3 regions of the Kitasatospora sp. NPDC096128 genome follow, and region 1 is predicted to be linked to each of the others. Evidence: riboswitches for the same ligand, from Rfam matches in the RefSeq annotation. Region 1 holds a riboswitch; each other region holds the start of a gene.
The links. A riboswitch is a leader RNA that binds a small molecule or an ion and turns the genes downstream of it on or off. The one in region 1 is predicted to bind magnesium.
Positions count from the first base shown of each region.

Region 2: another riboswitch for magnesium. It lies ahead of ABTY61_RS32725 (MgtC/SapB family protein); the one in region 1 lies ahead of ABTY61_RS30960 (NRAMP family divalent metal transporter).
Region 3: another riboswitch for magnesium. It lies ahead of ABTY61_RS20350 (NRAMP family divalent metal transporter); the one in region 1 lies ahead of ABTY61_RS30960 (NRAMP family divalent metal transporter).

Region 1 covers NZ_JBEOSP010000035.1:5,774-11,377, reverse strand. Annotated here, with positions in the region: gene ABTY61_RS30980 (MFS transporter) at 1-134, shown strand, start outside; gene fdhD (formate dehydrogenase accessory sulfurtransferase FdhD) at 223-1,062, shown strand; partial or broken gene ABTY61_RS30970 (LysR family transcriptional regulator) at 1,063-1,179, shown strand; gene ABTY61_RS30965 (YhgE/Pip domain-containing protein) at 1,331-2,656, opposite strand; M-box (ykoK) riboswitch at 2,865-3,042, shown strand; gene ABTY61_RS30960 (NRAMP family divalent metal transporter) at 3,370-5,019, shown strand; gene ABTY61_RS30955 (hypothetical protein) at 5,134-5,436, shown strand; gene ABTY61_RS30950 (hypothetical protein) at 5,508-5,604, shown strand, end outside.
Region 2 covers NZ_JBEOSP010000039.1:41,201-46,804, forward strand. Annotated here, with positions in the region: gene ABTY61_RS32710 (hypothetical protein) at 1-283, opposite strand, end outside; gene ABTY61_RS32715 (TetR/AcrR family transcriptional regulator) at 416-1,165, shown strand; gene ABTY61_RS32720 (NRAMP family divalent metal transporter) at 1,268-3,064, opposite strand; gene ABTY61_RS32725 (MgtC/SapB family protein) at 3,149-3,943, opposite strand; M-box (ykoK) riboswitch at 4,222-4,398, opposite strand; gene ABTY61_RS32730 (LysR family transcriptional regulator) at 4,677-5,528, opposite strand.
Region 3 covers NZ_JBEOSP010000017.1:79,789-85,392, forward strand. Annotated here, with positions in the region: gene ABTY61_RS20335 (Rv1733c family protein) at 1-31, shown strand, start outside; gene ABTY61_RS20340 (YoaK family protein) at 62-739, opposite strand; gene ABTY61_RS20345 (MgtC/SapB family protein) at 797-1,531, opposite strand; gene ABTY61_RS20350 (NRAMP family divalent metal transporter) at 1,650-3,314, opposite strand; M-box (ykoK) riboswitch at 3,693-3,869, opposite strand; gene ABTY61_RS20355 (ABC transporter ATP-binding protein) at 4,038-4,808, shown strand; gene ABTY61_RS20360 (FtsX-like permease family protein) at 4,805-5,604, shown strand, end outside.

The sequences.
Region 1 (5,604 bases):
GCATGGCCGCCGTGGGCGTGCTCTGCCTGGCGGTCACCGGCACCCACAGCCGCCGCCACCTGCCCGGGCCCGACGGGCGTCCCGGGCACCCGGCCGGCCCGGAAACGCGCGAGGATTCATCCGTACAGACCTGACGTACAGACCTGACGTGCAGGTCTGACGTGCAGGTCCGACGTGCAGGTCTGACGCACAGACCTGACCGACCCCGAGGAGCCGACGACCATGGGCCGAGTGACCGTACCCCGCAGGGTGCTGCGGCTGCGCAAGGGCGTGCCCTCGTACCGCCCCGACACCCTGGCCGCCGAGGAGCCGATGGAGATCCGGGTCGGCGGGCGCCCGCTGACGGTGACCATGCGCACCCCCGGCAGCGACTTCGACCTCGCGGCCGGCTTCCTGGTCAGCGAGGGCGTGCTGCACGCCGCCGACCACCTGGCGGGGATCCGCTACTGCGCCGGGGCCACCGCCGACGGCGGCAACACCTACAACGTGGTGGACGTGGTGCTCGCGGCCGGCGTACCCGCCCCGGACGCCTCGCTGGAGCGCAACTTCTACACCACCTCCTCCTGCGGCCTGTGCGGCAAGGCCAGCCTGGACGCGGTGCGCACCACCGCGCCGTGGAGCGTCGCGCAGGACGGGCTGCGGCTCACCCCCGAGTTGCTGTCCGCGCTGCCCGACCGGCTGCGCGCCGCCCAGAAGGTCTTCGACAGCACCGGCGGCCTGCACGCGGCCGGGCTGTTCGACGCGCAGGGGCGGCTGCTCTGCCTGCGCGAGGACGTCGGCCGGCACAACGCGGTGGACAAGGTGGTCGGCCACGCGCTGCGCGAGGGCCTGCTGCCGGCCCGCGGCACGGTGCTGATGGTCAGCGGCCGGGCCTCCTTCGAGCTGGTGCAGAAGGCCGTGATGGCCGGCATCCCGGTGCTCGCCGCCGTCTCCGCGCCGTCCTCGCTGGCGGCGGACCTGGCCGAGGAGAGCGGGCTGACCCTGGTCGGCTTCCTGCGCGGCGACTCGATGAACGTCTACACCCGCACCGACCGGATCGACACCGCCCCGGAAAGCAGTTAGATGCACTTCCGCCAGCTCGAGTACCTGGTCGCCCTCGCCCGCGAGCGGCACTTCGCCCGCGCCGCCCAGGCCTGCCGGGTCTCCCAGCCCGCGCTGTCCGAGGCGGTGCGCAAGCTGAGCCCGCGCCCTGCTGGAGGTGGCCCGCCGGACGGACGTCGCCGGGGTGCTGGGCAGCCTGCCGCACGCGTGACCGCGCGAGCGCGGCGGCGCCGGGTTCGACCCGGTGGACGCCATCCGGGCCCGACCGCCGCCGGGGCCCAGGGGCCGGCTACTCCGACGGCTGGGGCGTCCAGCGGTGCAGCCCCTTGCGGTCGTAGTAGCGGGTCATCCCGAAGCCGAAGGCCAGCGCCAGCACCACCCCGACGGCGATCATGATCCAGCCTCGGGCCAGCCCGGCGTCCGCGCGGGCGTCGAAGAACAGGATCGCCCGGATGCCGTCGCTCAGCTGCCGCATCGGTTCGAAGACGGCGAGGAAGCGGTAGAAGCCGGGCACCGCCTGGAGCGGGACGGTCGCCCCGGAGGACGGCAGGGCGAGCGCGATGAACACGAACATGGACACCAGCTGCCCGATCCCGCCGAACGCGGCGTTGATGGCCTGCACCCCGAGGCCGACGGCGAGGCTGGCGCAGTAGGCGAACACCCACAGCAGCGCCTGGTGCGGGGCGTCCATGCCGAGGACGCCGGCCGTGCAGAGCAGCACCAGCGAGGTGGTCACCAGCATGAGCCCGGCGGTCATCAGCATCTTGAGCAGCAGGGTCTGGGTGCGGCTGATCGGAACGGTCGGGCGGCGGGTGTGCCAGGGGCCGATCTCGCTGTCGCTGTAGCCGAGGGCGCCGTCGACGCCGTTGTGGATGATGTTGCCGCCGATGAAGCCGGTCAGCACGGCGAGCAGGGTGAAGTAGAAGGCGCTCAGGCCGAGGCCGCTGTGGCTGCCGATCGGGTGGCCGACCTGGGTGGTGACGGCGAACGGGTCGGCGAGCAGCAGCCGGGCGGTGGCGCCGGTGTCCGGCCCCTGGGCGCCCGGGCCGCCCTGGGCCGGTACGGCGGCCAGCAGCTGCCGGCCGGCCGCGACCGAGGCCTGGTGGGCGGCGTTCTGGGCGGTCTGGGCGGCGATCGAGGAGCCGAGGCTGCCCAGGCCGGGGTTGGTGAGGACGGTGAGGGTGGGCCGCTTGACGGCCCCGCCGGTGGCGAGCGCGGAGACGGTGGCGGTGAAGTCGGCGGGGACGACCAGTACGCCGTAGACCTTGCCGGTGGCGAGCAGGTCGCGGGCGCCCGCCTCGTCGGTCTGCCGCCAGTGGACGGTGTCACCGGGCGTGCCGGCCACCACGGCGCGGGTCAGCTGGGTGCCGAGGTTCACCGGCTGGCCGGGCGGCGGCGGGGCCTGGTCGGCGTTCACCAGGGCGATCGGCAGCCGGTGCAGGTGGCCGGTCGGGTTGACGATGCCGCCCAGGTAGAGCAGGGAGAGCAGCACGGCCACCAGGGCGCACAGCACGCCGGGGAAGAGCCAGAGCTTGGGGCGCCGGGCGAGCGCCAACGCCCTCGCCTGCCGGGGAGCCCCCTGGGAGCCTGCGGTCTGGGAGCCGGCGGTAGCCATGCCACCCCTCTGCTGCGTGTGCGGGTACGGATCCGGCGGGAAGTCGTTCCGTCGTCACGTGCTGCTCAAACCCGCGTCACCCGGACGGGCGGCACACCGGACGTCACACCCGACGTCACGCCCGACGTCACGCCTCGCAAAAGGTAAAGGTTCTACCAAGTACGCAAGTATCGCGCTCCGGCCGGTCTATGCTTCTGGAGGTTTGAAGAAGGCACCTCGTTCGGTGAGGCTTCTTCACGGACACAGGCCACTGATCCGACGACGTCGAGAGACGCCCAGGGTTAGGACAGATCTTCCCGACCTAAGGGTTGATCCGAAGTGGCTTCCGGCCCGAGCGGGTTGGACACGCCGTGGAGTGCCAAAGCTCTGACGAGTTGGGGTGAGCCGGCGTCTCTGTAGCGCGTCGGCGAACTCCTTGCCGTGTCGATGACACGCACCACGGGGTGCGTCGACCGGGAGGAGGCGAGAGACATGGATTGCAGTAGTCCGGGCCACAGTTGCCCCTATCCCCGCTTGTCCTCGTACACCTCCGGCACGCGGTAACAACCTCCCCTGCGCGTCTCTCCGGCGACGCATCACCTCACGCTCGCGGCTTCGCCGTGCCCGCACGGGCCCGCGCCGCCGCGCGCTGATGCGCCATGCCCTCACGCAGGGGGAATTGCTGCTGCGCGCCCCCACCACCCCGCCTGTCAGGGGTCCACGGGAGGAACGTCATGACCACCAACGCCACACTCAACTCCAAGATCCCGCCGCAGCGTTCGGCCGTCCTGGACGACGCCCACGTCGGCGACATCAAGGGTGCGCTCGGCACCATCAAGCTCGATGACGACGCACCACGCACCGGTCTGTCGGCGAGACTCAAGACCCTGCTCGCGATCGTCGGCCCCGGCCTCATCGTGATGGTCGGCGACAACGACGCCGGCGCCTTCTCCACCTACGGCAACGCCGGGCAGAACTACGGCACCCAGCTGCTGTGGACGCTGGCCCTGCTGATCCCGGTGCTGTACGTCAACCAGGAGATGGTGCTGCGCCTGGGCGCCGTCACCGGTGTCGGGCACGCCCGGCTGATCCTGGAGCGCTTCGGCAAGTTCTGGGGCGCCTTCAGCGTCATCGACCTGTTCCTGCTGAACGCGCTCACCCTGGTCACCGAGTTCATCGGCGTGACACTCGCGGCCGGGTACCTCGGACTGCCGAAGGTCGCCTCGGTCGTGATAGCGGCGGCCGTCATCATCGCCTCGGCGTTCACCGGCTCCTTCCAGCGCTTCGAGCGCGTCGCCGTCACGCTCTGCGTCGGCTCGCTGCTGCTGGTGCCGATCTACTTCATGGTCCACCCCAAGACCTCGCAGATGGCCCACGACTTCGTGGTCCCGCAGATGCCGGGCGGCTCGGGTGAGCTCGCGACCGTCATGCTGCTGATCGTCTCCATCGTGGGCACCACCGTCGCCCCCTGGCAGCTGTTCTTCCAGCAGTCGTACGTCATCGACAAGCGCATCACCCCGCGCTTCATGAAGTACGAGAAGGCCGACCTGTGGATCGGCATCGCCATCGTGATCATCGGCGCCGCCGCCATGATGGGCTTCTGCGCCGCCGCCTTCGACGGCACCGACGGCTTCGGCCAGTTCACCGACGCGGCCGGGATCGCCAAGGGCCTGGAGGACAAGGCCGGGCACGTGGTCGGTGTGCTGTTCGCCATCGCGCTGCTGGACGCCTCGATCATCGGCGCCTTCGCGGTGTCGCTGTCCACCGCCTACGCCATCGGCGACGTCTTCGGGATCAAGCACTCGCTGCACCGCGGGGTCAAGGGCGCCAAGGGCTTCTACGGCATCTACGCCGGCGTGGTCGTGGTGGCCGCCGCCATCACCCTGCTGTCCAACGACTACCTGCAGGGTCTGATGACCCAGTTCGTCCAGGTGCTGGCCGGGGTGCTGCTGCCCTCCGCGACGGTCTTCCTGCTGCTGCTCTGCAACGACAAGGCCGTGCTCGGCCCGTGGCGCAACGGCCCCAAGACCAACGCCTTCACCTCCGCCGTGGTCGGCATCCTGGTCATGCTGTCGCTGATCCTGACCGCCGCCGTGGTCTGGCCGGACATCAGCTCCGACGCGCTCCTCTGGATCATGGCCGGCTGCGGGGTGACGGGCGTCCTGGTCGCCGGGTACTTCTTCACCTTCGGCCGCAAGGGCACCAAGGAGGACCCGATCGACCGCACCGACCGGGAGAACTGGCGGATGCCCCCGCTGGAGACCCTGGAGAAGCCGGTCATGTCCACCGCCCGCAAGATCGGCATGGGCGCCCTGCGCTCCTACCTGCTGGTCGCGATGATCATGGTCATCATCAAGATCGTCCAGACCGCCCTGAGCCACTGACGCCGAACCGCTGACCGGCCGCCGGGGGCGGCACCGCGCACGACCGCCCGCCGCCCCCGGCCCGCCCCGGAACCCTCGACCGCCCCGCACCCGGGGAAGGAAGGAAGTACGGCCATGCGCACCACCCCGTTCCACCGCTGCCCGAGCATCCGCCTCGCCCTCCACGACGGCGTCGAGCGCGCCTATCGCCTCGACGATCCCGGCAGCTGCCCCCAGTCGGGCACCCGCAACACTCCGGCCTCCGCGTACGAGCCCCGCGTCCACCTGGCCTACCTGCTGGCCCGCCAGGGCCACCGCCCGGCCTGGCTCGCCGCCTTCGCGGACCTCCCGCCGGCCGCCGCGCACCGGCTCGCCCACGCCGCCGCCCGTCACCGGGCCACCGCCGCGAGCCCCGCATCCGCCGCGTCCGCCGCCTGATTTTTCGTCAATTCCCGCACCGATCGGTGCAGTTGTTCCCATTCATTGCCTTGTCACGGAGGTGACCAGCCATGTCCATCGTTGCCGCGTTCCAGCCCGCCCTTCCCTCCTCCGACCCCGGCCGACTGCGCGCCGCCCTCGCCGCGGTGGGCCGACGGCTGGCCACCA
Region 2 (5,604 bases), on a different contig from region 1:
ACTGCTTGTCGGTGCCGGCGAAGACCTTGCCGATCGGCAGGAAGTTCGCCGTCAGGTCGTGGTACCCGAGGGCGCCGGCCTGGTCGGAGTTGTCCAGGACGACCAGCCACCAGGCATTGTCGGAGAGTGCGCTCGACGCGACGAACGACAGGTCCGCGTCGATCCCCCAGGCCGGGGCGAAGTCCCGGTGGACCTGGGTCTGTAGGGCGGGGACCACGGCGCTCACCTCTGTGTCGGTGAGCACGGTGCTCTCATTGGTCACTTCGATCTTGATGGTGGACATTGCTCCTCCCGATGTCGACACGCGCTGTATGCGTAGATGGTACGTATGTGTCGTAAATGTCGCTTGTATACTTACAGCCTCTGCCGCGCAACGGCGGACGTCAAGAGGCCCAGGGCATCCCGGGAGGCACGCGTGGAAACCGACTCGACCCCCGACCCTGCGGACGGCCCCCGTCGCCCCGGCCGGACCGCGCCGAAGCCGTCCGCCCGGGGCCGGCTGAGCCGGCCGCTGGTGCTGCGCGCAGCGGTCGCGCTGGTCGACCGCGAGGGCCTGGCCGCGCTCACCATGCGCAGCCTCGCCGTCGACCTGGACGTGGAGCCGATGGCGCTCTACCGCTACGCCGACGGCAAGCAGGCGCTCCTCGACGGCATGGTGGAGGCCTTCTACGCGGAGGTGAACGAGCGGATCCAGGCGGTCTCCACGGGGCCGGCCCGGCCCGTCGACGGACCGGGCGGCGACTGGCGGGCACGGCTGCAACACGTCGCCCGCGCCTTCCACCAGGCCGCCGACGCCCACCCCGCGATCTTCCCCCTGGTGGCCACCCGCCCGCTCAGCCTCCCGCTGGCCCGCCGCCCGGCCTCCATGCTCCAGCTCAACGAGCTCGTCCTGACCCTGCTGCACCAGGCCGGCCTCGACGACCGCGCCACCCTGCGGCTCTACCGCACCGTGGTCGGCTGGGCGATCGGCTACCTCCTGGTGGACAAGCGGCAGGTGATCGACAACCCCGACGACCCCGAACCCCTGCTCCGGCTCGGCCTGCACCGCCTCCCGGCCGCCCAGTACCCCCTCCTGCGCACCCTCGCCCCGCTGCTGATGGACCACGACGCGGAGACCGAGTTCGCCACCGGCCTGGACGTCCTCCTGGACCGCCTCGGCCACTGACACCCCGGCCGAGGTGCGCACGTCCGCCCCCCGTGCCCCGATAGCCACGGGTAGCCACCGGCGCACGGAGCGCAGCCGGCCGAAGGAGCCGGAACGAGCGGGTCAGCCCGTGTACAGCTGGACGGTCTTGACGATCACCAGGATCACCGCGAGGAGCAGGTAGCCGCGCAGGGTGAGCAGACCGGCCTTGCGCAGGGCGGAGAACTGCGGTCGGGGCAGGGTGTCGAGGGCGGGGGTGCGCCAGCGGGTCCGGTCCTGTTCCAGGGCCGCCTTGCGCTCCGTCCTGCTGAGTGACGAGCCGTCCGGGTGCTGGACCTGCATCAGCCAGGCCTCGCTGGTGGTGCCGCCGTACGCGTCGCTCTTGGTGTGGCGCGCCGTGAAGGCCTCGATCCGGGCCGCCTGCTCCGTGTACTGGGCGTGGAGCACGATGAGGACGCCACCGACCAGGCCGACGAACGCGCCCGCCGCGAAGCCCCAGCCCAACTGGACGGCCGTCAGCCCGGGGAAGAACGTCGCGGCCGTGAGGGCCAGCGAGAGCAGCACCAGGACCCAGACGATGACGCCCGCGACGACGTTCTGCCGGGTGGTGTTGACCCACGGCCCGAGCACCGGGCGGTCGTTGCACAGCAGCACCAGGAAGACGGTGGCCGAGGGCAGCAGGACACCCGCCAGGGCCTGGACGCCCTGGGTGATCAGGCCTTGGACGTGCGCGTCGGCGGTGAGCGTGATCACGGCGGCGATGCCGATCAGGACCGCGTAGCCGAGGTAGAAGAGCGGCGCCTCGCGGAGCTTCCAGTGCAGGGAGTGCCGCCGCTCGAAGGTGTCGCCGAGGGTGTAGGTGGTGGCGAGGCCGACGGCGTTGGCGCCGATCAGCGAGGCGTCGAGCAGCACGATCGCGAACAGGACGCCGAGCGTCGGGCCGCCGTGCTGCCCGAGGCCGTCGGCGACCGCTCCGGCGTCGGTGAACCCGCCGGAGAGGCCGGTGCCCTGGAAGACGAACGCGGCGGTGGCCATGATGGCGGCGGCGCCCACCGTCACCACCGCGATGCCGATCCGCAGGTCGGCGCGGGCATAGCGGATCCAGCGCGGGGTGATCCGCTTGTCGACCACGTTGGACTGCTGGAAGAACAGCTGCCAGGGGGCGACGGTGGTCCCCACCACGGCGATGATCATCAGCAGCAGGGCCGAGTCGAGGCCGCCGGGGAACTGCGGCACGATGCCCGCCGCGGTCTCGTCCAGCTTCGGGTGCGCGAGCAGCGCCATCGGGAGCACGATCACGTTGAGGGCGATCAGCGCGAACAGGAACCGCTCCCAGCGCCGGAACGATCCGCCGGCCACGACGGCGAACAGCAGGACCGCCGCGAGCGGCACCGAGATGTACTGCGGGATGCCGAAGTGGTCCAGCGCCTGGGACACCCCGATGAACTCGGTGACCAGGGTGAGCGCATTGACCAGGAACAGGTCGCCGACGCTGAACATCCCCCAGAACCGGCCGAAGCGCTGGAAGATCAGCCGGGCGTGACCGACCCCGGTGACCGCACCGAGGCGGACCACCATCTCCTGGTTGACGTAGAGCACCGGGATCAGCAGGGCCAGTGTCCACAGCAGCTTCATGCCGTAGGTCTGGCCCGCCTGGGCGTACGTCGCCACGCCACCGGCGTCGTTGTCACCGACCATCACGATCAGGCCCGGGCCCATGATGACCAGCAGGGCCCTGATGCGCTGCCCCAGCGAACCGCGTCGGCCGGGGTCGTGCCGGCTGATCGTGCCGAGTGCGCCGACGATGTCACCGACGTGAGCGGTGTCCACCGTCGCCGCTGCGGCGGGCTCCGGCGTGGTCGTCGACTCACCGGGGCCGGGCACCCGGCTCGAGGCCGGTCGGGTGGCGTGGAAGGTCAACGCGCTTCTCCTCTGAGGGGTCTGGGCGGCCGTGTCGGCGCAGCGCTTCTGCGGCCGGGTACGGCCTCGGGCGGGGGTGCCGGGTCAGGCGAGCGCGTGCCGTTCGGCGTCGTCGTGCTCGTCGTCCAGGTGCCAGTGCAGGTCTCTGACGCCCGGCTCCAGCGAGAGGCGGGCGACCACCTGCTCCGACGCGCAGGCGGCGTCTCCGGTGATGGTGACGGTGGCGCGCAGGCTGGTGGTCTCCTCGCTCCCCCGGCCCGCGGCCGCGGCGGCCCCCGTACGGCGGGCGCGCAGCCCGGTGGGCGAGAGCCCGGAGGCGGCGAGGGCCTGGAGGAGGAGGGCCCGGATGTGGATCTCGGTGCCCCGCTCGCACTCCAGGTGGACGGTGGCGCGGGTGGTCGGGTCCGGGTCGCCGGCGCCGGCCGGGGCGTGGCCGCCGCCCGGGGAGATGCCGGCCGCCGGGGCGTGGTCGAGCAGGCGGGCGGCCGGCCGCAGGATCAGGTGGACGGCGAGCACGGTCAGGCTGCCGAGCACGGCCAGTTCGAACTTGCCGGAGCCGGCCAGCACCCCGACGGCGGCCGAACACCACAGCGTGGCGGCGGTGTTGAGGCCGCGCACGTCGGCGCCGTCGCGCAGGATCACGCCGCCGCCGAGGAAGCCCACGCCGGAGACGACGTAGGAGGCGACCCGGGTGGGGCTGCCGGTGTCGCCGACGGCCTCGCTGTACAGGACGAACAGGGTGGCGCCGGCGGCGACCAGGGCATTGGTGCGCAGGCCGGCCATCCGGGCCCGCCACTGGCGTTCCATGCCGATCAGTGCCCCGCAGGCCACGCCGGTGGCGAGGCGGATCACGAAGTCGACGGTGGTCAGGGCGTGCACGAGGCACCTCCTCGGGCGAGAGGCCGGCGGGCGGACGGGTTCGGGGCACACCACAGCGGCCCGCGGCGGCATGAGGCCGTGCGGAACCGAAGATGCGTCACATAGACGTGCAGGAAGGGCTGTTACCGCATGCCGGAGGCGTACGAGAGCATGCGGGAGCAGGGGCGACTATGGCCCGGACTGTCGCAGTCCATGTTCTCGCCTCCTCCCGGCCGGGGACGCACCGAGTGTGCGCCGCATCGACACGGCAAGGAGCGTCCCGGCGCGCGAAAGCGACCGGTACACCCCAACTCGTCAGAGCTTTGGCACTTCACGGCGTGATCCCCCTGGTGCGGGGGAAGCCACTTGGGATCAACCCTTAGGTCGGGAAGATCTGTCCTGAACCTGGGCGTCTCTCGACGTCGTCGGGTCAGTGGCCTGTGTCCGTGAAGACGCCTCACCGAACGAGGTGCCTGTTCAAACCTCGCCAAGCGTAGACCCTGTGGATCCGTGTGCCGACCACCTTTACTCAACCTTGACACCCGGGACCCGTACGAACGACGGCGGCGGCGGACAGCCTGCGCCATGACGGAAAGCCCTGATGACGCCCGGTTCGGATGGATCTGACGACGGATCGGACCAGGTCGACGTCCCCGTCGCCGACTGCCCTGATCCGGGCGGCAGGTTCGCCGGCCTGCACCGGGCCGGGCCGGGCCGACCCAAACCCGGCCGGGCGCGGCGGACTCGCGGTGGGCTACGGGAGACCTGTCGCCGTGCGGACGAGGTCGGCGACGGCTCTGGACCGGCTGTGCGGCGGCCAGGCGATCACCGTGGTGACCTTCGGCGCGTCCAGCACGGGCACGGCGGCGAGGTCACCGTGCAGTTGGGCCCGGCACGACTCCGGTGAGACCGCGCAGGCCCGGCCGAGCGCGATGAGCTGCAACAACTGCGCGTGGTCGCGGACTTGGGGACCGGGACCGGGCGGATAGCTGCCGTCGGGGCCGGGCCAGCGCGGCAGGGGCAGGCCCGGCAGCCCGGTGAGGTCGGCCAGGTGCAGATGGGCCCGGAGGGTGAGCGGATGCCCGGCCGGCAGCACCGCCACCTGGCCCTCCGTACCGAGCTCCTCGGTGTGCAGCCCGGCCGTCGAGTCGAACGGCCGGTGCAGCAGCGCCACATCGGCCCGGCCCTCGCGCAGGAACCGGCCCTGCTCGGCCGGGCCGCACAGGATGACCTCCACGGGGACCGCGCCCGGTTCGGCGGCGTACGCGTCGAGCAGTCTCGCCAGCAGTGCGCTGGACGCGTTGGCCTTCGTGACCAGGACCAGGCCGGGACCGCCGGTCGCGGGGAGCGCGGCGCGGCGGGTCCGGCGCTCGGCGGCGTCGACCGCCTCCAGCGCCGCCCGGCCCTCGACCAGCAGCACCGAGCCGGCCTCGGTCAGCCTGACGGTGCGGCTGGTCCGGTCCAGCAGCGCGGCCCCGAGCCGGCGTTCGAGCTGCTGGATCGCCCGTGACAGGGGCGGCTGTGCGATCCCCAGGCGCTGCGCGGCGCGCCCGAAGTGCAGCTCCTCAGCGACAGCGACGAAATACCGCAGTTCCCGGGTCTCCATGCGGCCACGCTACCCCTGATCGATACCCGCACGGTATCGGTGCCCACCCGATCGGTCTTGGACCTCCCCCCGTGGC
Region 3 (5,604 bases), on a different contig from region 1:
CGGCCGCGCCGGGCACCGCCGGGAGGAGTGAACCCGCCTCGGTCGATCCCCCGCCGGCTGCTCAGCGGCGCGCCGTCCAGGCCGGGGCCGGGACGGCCCTCGCGGCGAGGTGGGTGAGGACGCCCACCGCGACCAGCAGCGCGAGGGCCAGCGCCAGCGCGACCGGGACGGCGGCGTGGAGGACCAGCAGGGCGCCGAGCAGCGCACCGGCGAACATCCAGACCGCCGAGGCGAACCGGCGCGGGCCGGTGCGGTCCGCGGCGAGGGCGGTGATGGTCATGGTGAGCACGGTGGTGGTGAGGTCGGGGACCTTGAGCGAGCGGACCACCGCGTTCTGGCCGCCCATGGCGAGGGCGAGCAGGCCGATCAGCGCGTAGCGGGCGGGCTCGGTGCCGTGGCCGAGCCCCGCCGCCAGCGCGGTGCTCACGGCGACCAGCACCGCCTGGGCGGCGACGGCGGCGGTCAGCAGTCGGCCCCGGTGGCCGGGCAGCCGCCGGGCCAGGTGCCCACCGGCCAGCGCGCCGAGCAGGAAGGCGGCCAGGGCGGCCAGCGAGGCGGGGGCGGACAGGCCGGGGGCGCCGGCCAGGGCGAAGCCGAGGAAGACCACGTTGCCGGTCATGTTGGCGACGAAGACGTGTCCGAGTGCCAGGTAGCTGACCGCGTCCACCACCCCGGTGACCAGGGTCAGCACCAGCAGCATCGGCACCAGCGGCCCGTGCTCGGGGTCGGCTCTCAGCATCGGACGGCTCCCGGAAGGTACGCGTGACGGTCCTTCCGTTCTACTACCTCGGCGGGCTCAGGCGAGTGCCGTACTGCTCGGGTCGTCCGACTCGTCGTCCAGGTGCCAGTGCAGGTCCCGGACGCCCGGCTCCAGCGAGAGCCGGGAGACGACCTGCTCCAGCGCGGGGGCGACCTGGCCGCTGATCGCCACGGTGGCCCGCAGGTTGGTGGCGTCGCCCTGCTCGGTGCGCCGGGCGCGCAGGCCGGTGGGAGCGAGGCCGGAGGCGGTCAGGGCCTGCAGCAGCAGGGCGCGGATGTGGGTCTCGGACTTGCGGTCGCACTCCAGGTGGACGGTGGCCCGGGAGGTGGAGTCCGGGTCGCTGCCGGACTGCGGGGCCCGGTCGAGCAGCCGGCCGGCCGGACGCAGCACCAGGTGCACGGCGAGCACCGCCAGCGTGCCGAGGGCGGCCAGCTCCAGCTTTCCGGAGGCGGCCAGCACCCCGACGGCGGCCGAACACCACAGCGTGGCGGCGGTGTTGAGGCCGCGCACGCCGGCGCCGTCGCGCAGGATCACGCCACCGCCGAGGAAGCCGATGCCGGAGACGACGTAGGAGGCGACCCGGGTGGGGCTGCCGGTGTCGCCGACGGCCTCGCTGTACAGGACGAACAGGGTGGCGCCGGCGGCGACCAGCGCGTTGGTGCGCAGGCCGGCCATCCGGGCCCGCCACTGGCGCTCGATGCCGATCAGCGCGCCGCAGGCGACGCCGGTGGCGAGCCGGACCAGGAACTCGACGGTGGTCAGGGTGTGCACGGCGGCACCTCCTCCAGAGGATCCACGGGGAAGACGGGCAGGGGAATCACGGGCAAAAGGAACGGACGGGTGGCGGGCCGCTGCCCGCCACCCGTCCGTACGGGTTCCGCTCGGCGGCTCAGTGGTTCAGCGCGGTCTGGACGACCTTGATGATGACCATGATCATCGCGATCAGCAGGTAGGCGCGCAGGGCACCCATGCCGACCTTGCGGGCGGTGGACATGACCGGCTGGCCCAGGGTCTCCAGCGGGGGCATCCGCCAGTTCTCCCGGCCGGTGCGGTCGATCGGGTCCTCCTTGGTGCCGGTGCGGCCGGCGGTGAAGAAGTACCCGGCGACCAGCACGCCCGCCACGCCGCACCCGGCCATGATCCAGAGGATCGCGCCCGAGCTGATGTCCGGCCAGACCACCGAGGCGGTGAGGATCAGCGAGAGCATCACCAGCACGCCGACCACCGTCGAGGTGAAGGCGTTGGTCCTGGGCCCGTTGGCCCAGGGGCCGAGCACGGCCTTGTCGTTGCAGAGCAGCAGCAGGAAGACGGTGGCGGAGGGCAGCAGCACCCCGGCCAGCACCTGGACGAACTGGGTGATCAGGCCCTGGGTGTAGCCGTTGGACAGCAGGGTGATCGTCGCGGCGACCGCGACCAGGCCGGCGTAGACGGCGTAGAAGCCCTTGGCGCCCTTGACCCCGCGGTGCAGGGAGTGCTTGATGCCGAAGACGTCGCCGATCGCGTAGGCGGTGGAGAGCGAGACGGCGAAGGCGCCGATGATCGAGGCGTCCAGCAGCGCGATGGCGAACAGCACGCCCGCCAGGTGGCCGGCCTTGTCCTCGATGCCCTTGGCCACGGCCGCGGTGTCGGAGAACTGGCCGAAGCCGTCGGTGCCGGCGAAGGCCGCCGCCGTGAGGCCGATCAGCGCGGCCGCACCGATGATCACGATCGCGATGCCGATCCACAGGTCGACCTTCTCGTACTTCATGAAACGCGGGGTGATCCGCTTGTCGATGACGTACGACTGCTGGAAGAACAGCTGCCAGGGGGCGACGGTGGTGCCCACGATCGAGATGATGACCATCATGACGGCCGCGAGCTGGCCGGCGCCGCCGGGCATCTGCGGCGTCACGAAGTCGTGGGCCATCTGCGAGGTCTTGGGGTGGACCATGAAGTAGATCGGCACCAGCAGCAGCGAGCCGACGCACAGCGTGATGGCGACCCGCTCGAAGCGCTGGAAGGAGCCGGTGAAGGCCGAGGCGATGATGATCGCCGCCGCCAGGACCACGGAGAGGACCTTGGGCAGGCCCAGGTACCCGGCCGCCATGGTGACGCCGATGAACTCGGTGACCAGGGTGAGGGCGTTGAGCAGGAACAGGTCGATGACGCTGAACGCGCCCCAGAACTTGCCGAACCGCTCCAGGATCAGCCGGGCGTGGCCGACGCCGGTGACGGCGCCCAGCCGCAGCACCATCTCCTGGTTGACGTACAGCACGGGCACCAGCAGGAGCAGGGTCCACAGCAGCTGGGTGCCGTAGTTCTGGCCGGCCTGGCCGTAGGTGGAGAAGGCGCCGGCGTCGTTGTCGCCGACCATCACGATCAGGCCGGGGCCGACGATCGCCAGCAGGGTCTTGAGCCGGGCGGAGAGTCCGCTGCGGGGGGCGGTGTCGTCGAGCCGGATGGTGCCGAGCGCACCCTTGATGTCGCCGACGTGGGCGTCGTCCAGGACGGCGGACTTGGCGGCGGCGGGAGCGGCGGGGGCGGTGGGGACCGTCTGAACCTTCGGGTCCAGCATCACGTTGGTCATGGCGGGGGCCTCCCTCCCCCTACCTTGAGGGGGCGTCAGGGGGCACGCAGCGGCAATCCTCCCCACGGGCGCACGGCATCCACGCCGTACGGCGACGCTGAGCGGCGGCGGCCGTGCGGGCATGAGGATGCTGACGGTGCGTCAGGCGGCGTGCGTCGAGGCATGGTCGAGCGCAGGACGAATCGCCGGGTGAACGCGCAGGGAAGGTTGTTACCGCGTGCCGGAGGTGTGCGAGAGCATGCGGAGGTAGGGGCTACTGTGGCCCGGACTATCGCAGTCCATGTCTCTCGCCTCCTCCCGGTCGGGAGCGCACCGTCTGTGCGCCGCATCACGACACGGCAAGGAGCACACCGGCCATCGAGGACCGGTACACCCCAACTCGTCAGAGCTTTGGCACTCCACGGCGTGTCCAGCCGGATCGGCCGGAAGCCACTTGGGGTCAACCCTTAACTCGGGAAGACCTGTCCTGAACCTGGGCGTCTCTCGACGTCGTCGGGTCAGTGGCCTGTGTCCGTGAAGACGCCTCACCGAACGAGGTGCCTTTTCAAACCTCCCAAAGCATAGACCCGGCGCGCCGGGCCCGTGTCACCTTTTCGGCTGATCTTCGACAGCTTTGTAGAACCTTGACCAAAACCGTGACGCCTTGTGCACCCTTCCCCGGCATATATAGTTCACCGACATATGCAGCTGAACAGCTCACGAGGGGGAAGCATGTCCCACATCGATCCGAGCCGACCCGCGCCCGTCCTGCAGTTGGCCGGGGTCTCCCGGGTGCACGGCCGCGGCGCCGCCGAGGTGCACGCCCTGCGCGAGGTCGACCTGACCGTCCACGCCGGCGAGTTCGTCGCCGTGATGGGGCTCTCCGGCTCCGGCAAGTCGACCCTGCTCACCCTGGCCGGCGGACTGGACCTGCCCAGCGGCGGCGAGGTGCTGGTCGAGGGCGTGACCCTCGGCGGCCTCAGCCGGGGCAGGCTCGCCGACCTGCGGCGGCGCTCCGTCGGCTACGTCTTCCAGGACTACAACCTGATCCCGGCGCTCACCGCCGCCGAGAACATCTCGCTGCCGCGCGAACTCGACGGCGTCTCCGGCCGCGCCGCCCGCCGGGAGGCCCTCGCCGCCCTGGAGGAGCTCGGCATCCCCGAACTCGCCGACCGCTTCCCCGACGACATGTCCGGCGGCCAGCAGCAGCGCGTCGCCATCGCCCGCGCCCTGATCGGCGAGCGCCGCCTCGTCCTCGCCGACGAGCCCACCGGCGCCCTCGACTCCGCCACCGGCGAAGCCGTGCTCGCCGTGCTCCGCGCCCGCTGCGACGCCGGCGCCGCCGCCATGATGGTCACCCACGAGGCCGCGCACGCCAGTTGGGCCGACCGGGTGGTCCACCTGCGGGACGGCGCGGTCGCCTCGGAGAGCGCCGGACGCCGCTCCGCCGGCTGCCAGGCCGCCGTCCACCGCTCCAACTCCCTGGGTGAGGTGGCCCGGTGAGGTTCGGAGCATGGAAGGTCGCGCTGCGGATGGCCCGACGCGACGCCCTGCGGGCCAAGGGGCGCAGCGCCCTGATCCTGGCCATGATCGCGCTGCCCGTGCTCGGCGTCACCGGCGCCGACGTGGTCCACCGCAGCACGCAACTGACCCCCGCCGAACGGGTCGAGCGGGTGGTGGGCGGCGCGGACGCGCTGGTCACCGCGCTCAGCCCGGGCCAGGCCGTCGAACAGGCCCCGGTCGCCGAGGACGGCGCCTTCGCCGTCCGGGCCCGCCCCGGGCAGCAGCCCACGCCCGAGCAGCTCAAGGGCGCGAGCACCGACCCGACCGTCCTGGTCGGCTCGCTGCTGCCGCCCGGCAGCGCGCTCACCCCCGTCCGGACCGGTCCGGAGACCGGCGCCACCTCGCCCGAGGGCCTGGTCCGCACCCTCACCACCGAGGCCGAACTGGGCGACCCGGTCTGGCGCGGCCGGATGGACCTGGTCGAGGGCCGCGCGCCCGGCGCGCCGCACGAGATCGCCGTCACCCAGGCCTTCCTGGACCACTCCGGGCTCCGGCTCGGCAGCGACACCACCGTCCAGGGGCTGGAACGGACCACCTTCCGCATCACCGGACTGGTGGAGCACCCGGACGACCTCAAGCGGGTCGAACTCGTCGCCCGGCCGGGCGAGTTGCTCGACCAGCTGGCCGCCGCGGCGGAGCCCGGACAGCCCGCCCCCGAGCCGGGCCGCAACGGCCACAGCTCCTGGCTGGTGCACCTCCCGGGCGGGGCCGCCCTCGACTGGGCCGCGGTCCAGTC